Regions from separate parts of the Clostridiisalibacter paucivorans DSM 22131 genome, predicted to be linked through region 2. Evidence: riboswitches for the same ligand, from Rfam matches in the RefSeq annotation. Region 2 holds a riboswitch; the other holds the start of a gene.

Region 1 (6,118 bases), on a different contig from region 2:
CAACAGTTGTATTATGGCTATTGTCCCTGAATATGTAAAAAACAAGGGCAATGCCATGTTGGTTATAACTAAAAACAGCTCTCCAGTTTACATATATAGAAGATTAGTTACAGTTCTAAGGTGGATTGGTAAATATTTTTTTATAGATATATCTGCTGCAAAAAGATTTTCACGTGATGTATTGGGACATAGTAATATAGTACCTATTCCCTTTAACATAAAAAATATATTTATTCCATTAAAAGTCAGAAGCACCCTATCTAAAAACGATAGTGCCTTTGGATATTTTAATATGTCATATATAAAAGATATAAAAAAACAAGGAGAGCAAGTATTTGTCTCCTTGGATAACGATATTGATATACAAATTATACAAAGATACGAAACTGCCAAAAGACATTTTAATGACGGGGAAATTATACAACGTATATATAATAATAGACAATATGCATATCTCGTTATGGAAGATTCTGCAGATTTTTATAAAAAATTTAATCAACCCGCTACTAAAGGAGATATAGCTTCATTGAGAAATGAGATAATAGACCTATTAAATACTATCTCCAAATAAAAAAATATAAAATAAATTAGCAGTTAGTAGTTTAACGATAAAATCCATAGGATTTGCCCCTTCAACTACTAACTGCCAACTATTAACTAATTACTATACTTCTAGCTCCTCTACTTGAGTTGTTATAATCTTTGCACTGTCAATAGATACTATATCTCCACCTGAAGAATTAAATATACCAGTTGATATGATATTATTCATCACTTCAGTTACTTCCTTTGTTGTCAACTCTTCCTTAGGATCATCTATAGACATCCTTGTGGTCTTATTGCCTGCATTTAGAAATACCATTTGAAGTTTGGATTCTGGCATTATTTCACCTCCCATATATATTTTTCGTTACATAGTTACATTAAACTTCTTCTAATTCTACTTCATTAATTCGCTTTACACCCACTAAGTCATTTTTTTGTAAACCCATCATAGTAGTAGCAACCAAATATACATCTTCATCGGTGGCATCAGCCTTGACTCTAGAAAATGTCTTTGACCTAATTATGGGATTATTCTTGTCATCAAGACCCATATTCAATTGCACTTTAATCTTAGACTCATTGGAAATAGCATTTACAGCCATCATCTCACCCCCTTCCTTTCATTACATATATAGAATGGGGGTTAAATATTTACTATGCTTTGTAATTTTTTTATTGCTACTTTTTTTGTATTCACTACAGTCCTATAGCTTATACCTAGTCTTTCTGCTATTTCCACCATTGTTATACCATCAATATAAAACATCTCAATTATTTCTTTTTGTCTCTTGGTCAATTCAGATATCGCCCTATTAAGCACAACCAATTCTTGATTCCTTATCAATATATGGTCTATACTAGGTATATCATCTTTTAGTGTATCTATAATCTCTATTTGCTCATCTGTTGATATGGTCTGATTCAGAGATATAGCTATCTTTTTAGTCTTATGTTTATCTAAATAATGATACCTAAGCATTGTCTTTACATATCCTAAAAATTCCGTCTGTCTATGGGAACTGTACTCATTTATACATCTCAGTACCACTTCAAATCCCCCTTGAATCAAATCATCATATTGTTTTGTATCATTGAAATATCTCCTTATAGAGGATAATATCAATGGTTTTAGTCTCAATATCAATTTTCCCTTAGCGTCTATATCACCTAATTTAGATTTTATAACCAATTCATTTATCTCTTCATACATAAAGAATACCTCCATATATTTGAAAAGGCCCTTTCTATTTACCGGCACCTTCATCATATATGGAGGTATTCTTTTTTTAAAATTAAGACTTTATTTAAGTATAAGTAGTAGTTACACTATTTAAGTGCTTTTTTTAATACATCTACCTTGTCTAATCTCTCCCAAGGTAAATCTATATCTGTTCTTCCAAAATGTCCATATGCTGCTACTTGTCTATATAAAGGTCTTCTTAGGTCTAAATCTCTTATTATTGCAGCAGGTCTTAAATCGAAGTTTTCTCGTACTAGCTCTTCTATTTTTGTCTCTGATATCTTTCCAGTTCCAAAGGTATCTACCAATACTGATACTGGTTGGGCTACTCCTATGGCATATGCTAATTGTAGTTCACATTTGTCTGCTAACCCTGCAGCTACTATATTTTTTGCTACATATCTTGCAGCATATGTGGCTGATCTATCAACTTTAGTTGGATCTTTACCTGAAAATGCTCCACCACCATGTTTAGCATATCCTCCATAAGTATCTACTATTATCTTTCTTCCAGTAAGGCCTGAATCCCCTTGGGGACCTCCTATTACAAATCTGCCAGTAGGATTTATATAGTATTTAGTTCCATCGTCTAATAATTCTTCAGGTACTATTGTCTTTATAACGTATTCTTTCATATCTCTCTCTATAGTATCTAGAGATACATCTGGACTATGTTGAGTTGATATAACTATGGTATCTATCCTTACAGGTTTATTCCCTTCATATTCCACAGTAACTTGAGTTTTGCCATCGGGCCTCAAATAATTCAATGTCCCATCTTTCCTTATTTCAGTAAGCCTTCTTGCCAATTTATGGGCAAGAGATATAGGAAGTGGCATATATTCTGGAGTTTCATTGCATGCATATCCAAACATTATACCCTGGTCCCCTGCTCCTATACTATTTATCTTATCTTCCATAGTTCCTCTTTTGCTCTCCAATGCTTCATCTACACCCATGGCTATATCCGTTGACTGCTCATCTATAGCTGTAAGTACAGCGCATGTCTCACCATCAAACCCATATTTAGCTCTATCGTATCCTATATCTTTTATTGTTTGTCTAACCACCTTTGGTATGTCCACATAACAATTAGTAGATATTTCACCATTTACCAATACTAATCCCGTAGTAACTGCCGTCTCACATGCAACCCTTGCTTGTGGGTCTTCTGATAATATAGCATCTAGCACTGAATCAGATATTTGGTCACATATCTTATCTGGATGTCCTTCAGTAACTGACTCAGAAGTAAATAACCATTTTCTCATCACAATACCTCCTCTTAAATATCTTTAAAATAAAAACCCCTTCCTAAAGGAAGAGGTATGTACTTACCATATAGACCTCATCTTCCAGAATACATATTCTGTGGGATTTAGCACCTTCATATTGAATATTGGTTGCCGGGTTTCATCGGGCCCATTCCCTCCACCTCTCTTGATAAGGTATCAAGATTTTTTATTTGATTTTATCATGCACATACTATCATATTATTATGTATCATGTCAATATCATATTGTCTTAAAATTCATCCATTTCATACAAATAGTCTATGGTTCATACGGATCTTCTTCATAATCAAATTCATATTTTTTAAATCTAGATTTATTAGTAAATGTTTTCTTTTTACCCTTATTTATGCCTTTTAATCTATCATAGTCATCTTCTTCATAATCAAAATCTCGTTTATATCTTTTGTATTTTTTATATCCCATATACTTCTCTCCCATTTAATCAAATAATTTCATATACACTATCTATTAATTTCTATAAATTATTTTCCTCTATTCTACGGACTATATAACCTAGTTCTCTTTAACTTCTACTATTTCCACCGTTATATTGTCATCTATTTCCAACAATCCATAGGTCTTTTTATTTGCATTTCTAGGAGATGATATGCTCCCTGGATTTAAAAATATTACTCCCTCATGCTTTTCTACCATTGGGATATGGGTATGACCAAAAATAGCTATATGAGACTTAGTCTCCAATGCCTTATAATACAGAGCATTTAAATCCCATTTTACATTGTATTTATGTCCATGGGTAATAAATAGGGTATAACCATCTATATCTAAAATTTTTTCCAATGGAGTATGTATATCTTCAAAATCACAATTTCCCTTTACATTTATTATTTCTTTATCTGTGATCTTCTTTAACTTTTGAGCATCTATTGTATTATCACCAAGATGTATTATCATGTCTATATCTTCATTTTCTCTTATCCCTATAAGCATGTCTTCTATTACACCATGGGAATCGCTAAATACTAGTATCTTCACCCTTAATCATCCTTTGTAGTTCTTCCTTAAGTGCATTCAATGCTCTAGCCCTGTGACTTACTCTATTTTTTATATCTTCTCCCAATTCAGCAAATGTCTTTTCATATCCTTCTACAATAAACAATGGATCATATCCAAATCCTTGACTCCCTTTGGGTTGAAATCCAATATATCCTTCACATTGACCTTCTACAGTCTTAACAGATTTATCTTCAAAAACTATGGCTATAACTGTTTTAAATGCCGCTTTTCTTTTATCTAAAGATATATCCTTTAATTCCTTCAACAGTTTATCATTATTATCCTTATATGTTACATTTTCACCTGCATATCGAGCAGAATATACACCAGGCCTTCCATCTAATGCATCCACAAATAAACCTGTATCATCCGCTATTACTATGCCATCAACATGCTTAGATATTTCCACTGCCTTTTTTATTGCATTCTCTGCTAAAGTTTCCTTGTCTTCTATTACTTCAATATTGTCCAATCCCATATCATCTTTTGAAACTATATCAAACTGCAAACCTTTAAGTACATATTTGATCTCTTGTATTTTATCTTTATTTCCACTGGCAACTATTATCTTCTTATTTTTCATACACTTCTCCTTCAGTAACCTTTATTTTTCTTTCATCTTTGGTATTATATCCGTTAATATCCCTTTTTGGATATTTATAAGTTCCATATTTCCCAACTCTGCCAACCTTAACAACTCATTTAATTCTTCCCTTGAAAAAGGACATTCTTCACCTGTTCCCTGTACTTCTACAAATTTACCATCTTCTGCCATTACTACGTTCATGTCTACCATAGCATTAGAATCTTCTTCATAGCATAAATCTAATATTGGATTATTATCTACTATACCTACACTTATGGCCGCCAAAAATTTTTTAACAGGTATATGGGTTATCTCTCCTTTTTCCAATAATATATGTAATGCATCCATCAATGCTACAAACCCTCCTGTTATTGAAGCTGTTCTTGTTCCTCCATCTGCTTGAATTACATCACAGTCTATCCATATAGTTCTCTCTCCAAGCACATCTAAATCCACAACAGACCTGATAGCCCTACCTATCAATCTCTTTATCTCTTGAGTTCTTCCCTCTAATTTACCCCTGCTTGCCTCTCTTCTCTTTCTTGTAATCGTTGATGATGGTAACATTGAGTACTCAGCTGTAACCCATCCAGTACCCTTTCCCTTTAAAAATGGTGGTACTCTATCTTCAATCATAGCCGAACATATTACCTTTGTATCTCCCATCTCTATAAGTACTGAACCCTGAGGATGTTTCAAAAAATTCCTTGTTATATTCACCTTTCTTATTTCATCAAATTTTCTTCCATCTATTCTTTTCATATCATTTAGCCTCTCCTATCTATTGTTTATCATATTGTTCACTATTATAATAATATCAAAATTTAATTCTTTTTTCCATAGTTCTAAATGGTAGCTATAGATGTCCCTACAAATAAATAGTCCATAGTTCGCAGCTAATTCTAACTACGAACTATGAACAACTATGTCTCAATATTCATTGGCAAAAACAGGTACGGTGGTTGGTTCTGATACCTCTATCCCTGTTTCCTCTAAAGAAACACCGTTTATCATGATTTTAACACTATCTATAGGAGATATCTCCTTTAGTGTCAATGCTATATTCCTAGTCATAGAATCTACTACATATTGGTCTTTGATATAGCTTAAAGAATCTTCAGTAAGATTTATATATGCCACTCCATCTCTTATATCTAGTCCCCTAAAAGACACCTCTGATGGTATGTCTGTATAAAGAGACGAGTCCGATGGTGGTCCATCAAAAAGCTTATTGAGTGCAGAGTAACCAGTATCGTCCTGTGTAGATGTAGGTATTGTTAAAGGTACATAATATTCATATTCACCATTAGTCGTTCCCTTATAATATACCACAACCTTTGAATTTCCATCCATCTCTTCATTTACCATATTTATATCTTCTCTTTCCAAAGGATTTCTGATATCTGTACCAAATTTCATGGCATCTAAATATTC
Region 2 (6,118 bases):
GTATTAGCGGCTTGGGGCCAAATGATATTTTTGCAAAATATGGGCGTATTAAATACTTACGGAAGTCATGTTCAAATAGGGTTATTCTCCATAGCAGCTTTGCTTATAGGTGGAGCATCTGTTACTAAAGCCACTATAGGGCAAGCATTATTAGGGGTGATTTTATTTCACACCTTATTTATAGTATCCCCTATGGCGGGCAAGGAACTATTTGGAGATGCTCAAATCGGAGAATTCTTTAGAGCATTTGTGGCCTATGGAGTTATAGGTGTATCATTAGGACTTCATGCATGGAGGAAGAAAGTAGGAAAAGTTTAAATACCATAAAAAACTGGGGTGGATTTTCCCCAGTTTTTTATGGTATTTAAAACAAAATATGATATTATAAAACTAATGTAAAATCAACTTTAAAATGGGGAAGAGGGAAAAATATGATTGATATAACAGATTTGTTGTCCAATAAAGATAAGAGTGAGTCTATTAGATATGCAAAGCAATGTAGTGAAAGTAATACAGGAGTAAAAAAGGGATTTGGTCCTGTAATAGCATGGAATATAACTAGGATGTGTAACTATAAATGCAAACATTGTTATTCTAATTCCAATGGATTGAGAGTTAAAAATGAGCTCAGTATTGATGAAATCTATAATATTGTAGATCAATTTAAAGAGATGAATGTCCCTGTAATATTGCTTTCTGGAGGAGAACCCCTTATGAGGGAAGGCATACTAGATATTATAAAATATATAAGAGACAAAAATATAAGAGTCAGTTTATCTACAAATGGAAGCCTTATAGATAAAAATATTGCATATCAGCTTAAAGATATGGGTATATCTTATGTGGGAATAAGTATAGATGGTACCCAATATACCAATGATATATTTAGAGGAGTAGATGGTGCATATGTCAATGCTATAAGGGCTATAGAGAATTGCAAGGAAATAGGACAAAAAGTAGGACTTAGGTTTACTCTTCAGAGGGATAATTATAAAGAAGTTCCAGATATATTAAAGCTGATGGAAGAAAAAGATGTGGAAAGGATATGTTTTTATCATTTGGTGCCCACAGGAAGGGGAAAGGGTATTGAAGATAAGATGTTAACCCATGGAGAAACTAAAGAAATATTGGATTTTTTATATACATATTCAAAAGATATAATAAAAAACAAAAAAAATAGAGAGATATTGACAGTGGCTAATCACAGTGATGGACCATATATTTATTTGAAATTATTGAAGGACAATCCTGAAAAGGCCCAAGATGTACTAAAATTATTGTTGAGAAATAGAGGAAATAGGTCGGGAATGGCCATTGCTAATGTAGACTGGGAGGGCAATGTTTATCCAGATCAGTTTAGTAAATTCTTAAATTTAGGTAATCTAAAAAAAGAAAAATTCAAGGATATATGGAATAAAGAGAATCAATTGATGACGAAGTTGAGAAATAGAAAAGACTATATAACGGGAAAATGTAGTAAATGTAGATTTATTGATATATGTAATGGAAATCTTAGGGCGAGGTCATATAGTATCAATGATGATCTTTGGGCTGAAGACCCTGCCTGTTATTTAGGAGAGGATGATATATGCTAGTTTCGTGGAATACTACTAAGAGATGTAATCTATATTGTGAACATTGTTATAGGGATGCTTCAGATAAGGCCTACAAAGGAGAGTTGAATACCCAAGAGGGTAAAAAACTAATTGAAGATATAAAAAAGGCAGGATTTAGATTATTGATATTTAGTGGTGGTGAGCCATTAATGAGGAAAGATATATATGAACTTATATCCTATGCTGATAGGCTTAAACTGATACCAGCATTGGGAACTAATGGGACCCTTATAACAAAGGAAGTAGCAAGCAAATTGAAAGAATCAGGTATTAGGGCAGCAGCAATAAGCATAGATAGTACAGATATGAACAAACATGATAAATTTAGGGGCAAAGCTGGAAGCTTTAAAAGAGCTATGGAAGGGATTAAAAATTGTTTGGAAGTTGGGATTAGGGTACAGATAAATACTACAATTAGTAAAGATAATAAGGAAGAGATACTTAAACTTACAGATTTTGCAGAGATGGTTGGAGCATCATCCCATCATGTCTTTTTTCTTGTGGCAACAGGTAGAGGAAAAGATATTAAAGATAGATTTTTAGATAAGGATGAATACTTTGATTTATTAGACGTAATATTAGAGAGGCAAAGACAGACCAATATTGAATTGAAACCAACATGTGCTCCCCAATTCATGTCTATTGCTAAAGAAAAAGATATGGATATGAGATTTACCAGAGGATGTATAGCAGGTATTAAGTACTGTTGTGTATTACCCAATGGAGATGTTAATATATGTCCATATTCCCCTGTGAACACAGGAAATATCAGAGAAAAGGCATTTGATGATATATGGAAGAATAGTCCAATATTTAATAGGTTGAGGGACTTTGAGAATTATAAAGGAAAATGTGGAGTGTGCTCCAATATATCAATATGTGGAGGATGTAGAGCTAGAGCATATGAAGAGACGGGAGACTATATGGAAGCAGATCCACTGTCCACAAATTGTTATATAAGAGAAGGGAGATAAATTCTATGAATGCTATGGAAAAACTTATATTGAATGAAGCTCAAAATGGAATTTCATTTAGCGAAACCCCCTTTTTAGACATAGCTAATAAACTCAATATAACAGAAGACCAGGTAATTGATGCACTAAATAGTCTAAAAGAAAAGGGATATATAAGGCGTTTTGGTGGGGTAGTCAATGTAAATAATATAGGCATAAAGAGTACACTTATAGGCATGAAGGTACCAAATAAGTATATAGATGATGTAGCAAATCATATAAGTAGTTATAAAGAGGTTACTCATAATTATAGTAGGACTGATGAATACAATCTATGGTTTACAATTATGGCTAAATCTCAACAAAGGATACAGGATATAATAGATGAGATAACAGAAAAAACAGGAATTAAAGAGATTATAGATTTACCTTCTGTAAAAAAATATAGGACTAAGGTATATTTTAAGATGGACTAATAGGAGGAAATAAATGGATAATTTAGATAAAAAGATATTGATAGAGATTTCAGGTGATATGGATATTTCTAAAGATATGTTCAAAAATATTGCAGAAGAATTTAATATTTCACAGAAAGAATTATTAGATAGATTAAATACTATGAAAGAGAAGGGATACATAAAAAGAATAGCCCCTATAATTAGACATTACAAGACTTCTTATATATGTAATGCGATGACTGTATGGAATGTTTCAGAAGATAAAAAAGAACAACTTATAGAACTTATGCTAGATATCGAAGGAATAAGTCATATATATGAAAGAGAGACCAATGAAAAATGGAAATACAATATATTTGGAATGGCCCATGGTAAAAAAGAAAGTGATATAAAAGATATAGTCAATAAGCTTTCTACTGCTACAGGGGTAAAGGATTTTAAATTATTATATACTGAAAGGAAATTTAAAAAGACAAGTCCAGATATAGGTTATATTTTAAAATAATTATGTGATATTTCAATATATTTCAAGGCTATACATATCTTCAGTTTTGTCATTGATATATTTTATAGCGTCTTTAATTCCTTGATTGTATATAGTAGGACCTATATTTTCAATTATGAAGTCTAGAAAGAGCATAGCAGATAGATCACCTATATCTTCGTCTCTTTCTTCATTGAAATAATTCTTTATTTCTAAAATAAGAGATTCTTTAGTCTGTTTGTTTAATTTAATCTTATTATTTTTACTCAATATATTCACCTCTATTCAATTATAATATATGAAAAAATTCAAGTCAAAGTTATTGACATAATATTTTGCTTATGATACTATAGATAAAATCGAATAAGTTCTTATCATGAGTTAGGGTAGAGAGTTGGCTCAGTGACCCTACACCAACCTGCTATATAAGGCAAGGTGGTTCTGCTAACATCGATAAGGAGGATGAATATGATACCAAACCTCTCTTAGCGATGTGCTAAGAGGGGTTTTTTATATTTACAATTAAATATTTTCTTATCAAGAGAGGTGGAGGGACTGGCCCTATGAAGCCCAGCAACAACCCATAAAATGGGGGTGTGCTAAATCCTGCAGGTTGTACCTGGAAGATAAGAAGTTTAAGTATTTCACACTTCTTATCTTTTGATAAGAAGTTTTTTTATTATACAAGGAGGAATGTAAAATGAGTAAAAAATGGAGTAGAGAAACAGTATGTGTTCAAGGTGGTTATGTGCCAAAAAAGGGAGAGCCGAGAGTATTACCAATATATCAAAGTACTACATATAAATACGATGATCCAGATTATGTTATGGGACTATTCGATTTAAAAGAAGAAGGACATATGTATTCTAGAATAAGCAATCCCACTGTGGAAGCTATAGAAAGGAAAGTAAATGCATTAGAGGGAGGTGTAGGAGCACTGGTAGTTTCATCGGGACAATCAGCAACACTTTTAGCTATATTAAACATATGTAATTCGGGAGAACATATTTTGGCAGCATCAACAATATATGGTGGAAGTCATTCATTATTAGGTAAGACACTTAAAAATTTAGGTATAGCAGTAACGTTTTTTGATGTGGAAGCAGAGGAAGAAGAAATATTGAGCTATTGTAAACCTGAAACTAAAGCCATATTTGCAGAAGTTATAAGTAATCCAGGGCTTAATATTATAGATTTTGACAAATTCTCCAATATATCAAAAAAAGTCAATATTCCTCTAATAGTTGACAATACCTTTCCTACACCATATTTATGCAATCCATTAAAGCATGGGGCAAATATAGTTATACATTCAGCCACTAAATATATGGATGGCCATGCAACTAGTGTAGGAGGAGTAATAGTAGATGGTGGAAATTTCAATTGGGAAAATGGCAAATATCCTGGGCTTACAGAGCCAGATTCCAGTTATCATGGTATAAGATATGTTGAAGAGTTTAAAGAAAAGGCATATATAGTCAAGGCTAGAGTACAACTCCTTAGAGATATGGGTACAGCTTTAAGTCCTTTTAATGGATTTTTAATAAATTTAGGATTAGAAACTCTTCATTTGAGAATGAAGAGGCATAGTCAAAATGCATTGGCATTGGCAAGATATCTTAGCAATCATCACAATGTAAATTGGGTTGGATATCCTGGACTAGAAGACCATAGAAGTCATGAATTATGTAAAAAATATTTGCCGCTAGGGGCTGGAGGGATGCTCACATTTGGTATAAGGGGAGGAAAAGATACTGCAATGAGATTCATGAAAGAGCTTAAAATTACTGCATTGGTAGTTCATATGGGAGATGCTAGGACATCAGTATTACATCCAGCTACTACCACACATAGACAATTAGATAAAAAGGCATTAGAGAAATCTTTAGTTACCGAGGATATGATAAGGGTCTCGGTGGGAATAGAAAATATAGAAGATATATTAAATGATTTTGAATATGCACTAAAGGAAATATAGGATAGAGGTGAAATGCTTATTATGTGTTCAAAAAAGATAGGTACAAAAACCAAAATCAGTGTCAATGATAAATGTATTGATATTATAGTTTTAAATTTGATGCCTAATAAAATAGAAACAGAAAATCAAATTTCAAACATTCTAAAGGAATTACCTGTTACAGTAAATTTAGAATTTATGTATGTGGATACCCATAATTATAAAAATATAGATAAAGATTATTTAAGACAAAAATATAAAAGATTAACAGAGTTAAAGGACAAAAACTATAATGGAATGATTATTACTGGTGCACCTGTTGAGCATTTGGCTTTTGACCAAATAGATTATTGGGATGAGCTTACAGAAATCTTAGAGTATGGAAAAAACAGTGTGAATTCTACTATGTATATATGTTGGGGTGCCTTAGCAGGATTAAATTATCATTATAATGTACCAAAATATGATTTAGACAAAAAGGTTTTTGGTGTATATACACATAGATTGTTGCACAGAGAAGAACCTCTATTGATGGGATTTGATGATGAATTTATGTCTCCACATTCTAGGCACTCAGAGATAAGAAAGGAAGATTTAATAGATATAAAAGATCTAGAAATATTATCAGAATCTAGCGATGCAGGTATATA

The links. Region 2 has a riboswitch for S-adenosylmethionine ahead of Q326_RS0110295 (O-acetylhomoserine aminocarboxypropyltransferase/cysteine synthase family protein). Riboswitches for the same ligand answer to the same signal wherever they lie in the genome.
Region 1: another riboswitch for S-adenosylmethionine. It lies ahead of metK (methionine adenosyltransferase); the one in region 2 lies ahead of Q326_RS0110295 (O-acetylhomoserine aminocarboxypropyltransferase/cysteine synthase family protein).

The regions. Positions count from the first base shown of each region.
Region 1 covers NZ_JHVL01000041.1:6,865-12,982, forward strand. Annotated here, with positions in the region: gene Q326_RS0111175 (competence protein ComK) at 1-571, shown strand, start outside; gene Q326_RS0111180 (DUF2922 domain-containing protein) at 665-883, opposite strand; gene Q326_RS0111185 (DUF1659 domain-containing protein) at 924-1,148, opposite strand; gene Q326_RS0111190 (RNA polymerase sigma factor) at 1,190-1,756, opposite strand; gene metK (methionine adenosyltransferase) at 1,873-3,057, opposite strand; SAM riboswitch class I at 3,132-3,236, opposite strand; gene Q326_RS18530 (hypothetical protein) at 3,340-3,504, opposite strand; gene Q326_RS0111205 (metallophosphoesterase family protein) at 3,595-4,077, opposite strand; gene Q326_RS0111210 (XTP/dITP diphosphatase) at 4,058-4,681, opposite strand; gene rph (ribonuclease PH) at 4,703-5,446, opposite strand; gene Q326_RS0111220 (GerMN domain-containing protein) at 5,615-6,118, opposite strand, start outside.
Region 2 covers NZ_JHVL01000036.1:6,518-12,635, forward strand. Annotated here, with positions in the region: gene Q326_RS0110265 (ABC transporter permease subunit) at 1-318, shown strand, start outside; gene Q326_RS0110270 (radical SAM/SPASM domain-containing protein) at 432-1,595, shown strand; gene Q326_RS0110275 (radical SAM/SPASM domain-containing protein) at 1,589-2,590, shown strand; gene Q326_RS0110280 (Lrp/AsnC ligand binding domain-containing protein) at 2,596-3,045, shown strand; gene ahbB (siroheme decarboxylase subunit beta) at 3,059-3,532, shown strand; gene Q326_RS0110290 (DUF2164 domain-containing protein) at 3,545-3,781, opposite strand; SAM riboswitch class I at 3,880-3,971, shown strand; SAM riboswitch class I at 4,043-4,144, shown strand; gene Q326_RS0110295 (O-acetylhomoserine aminocarboxypropyltransferase/cysteine synthase family protein) at 4,212-5,489, shown strand; gene Q326_RS17110 (homoserine O-succinyltransferase) at 5,511-6,118, shown strand, end outside.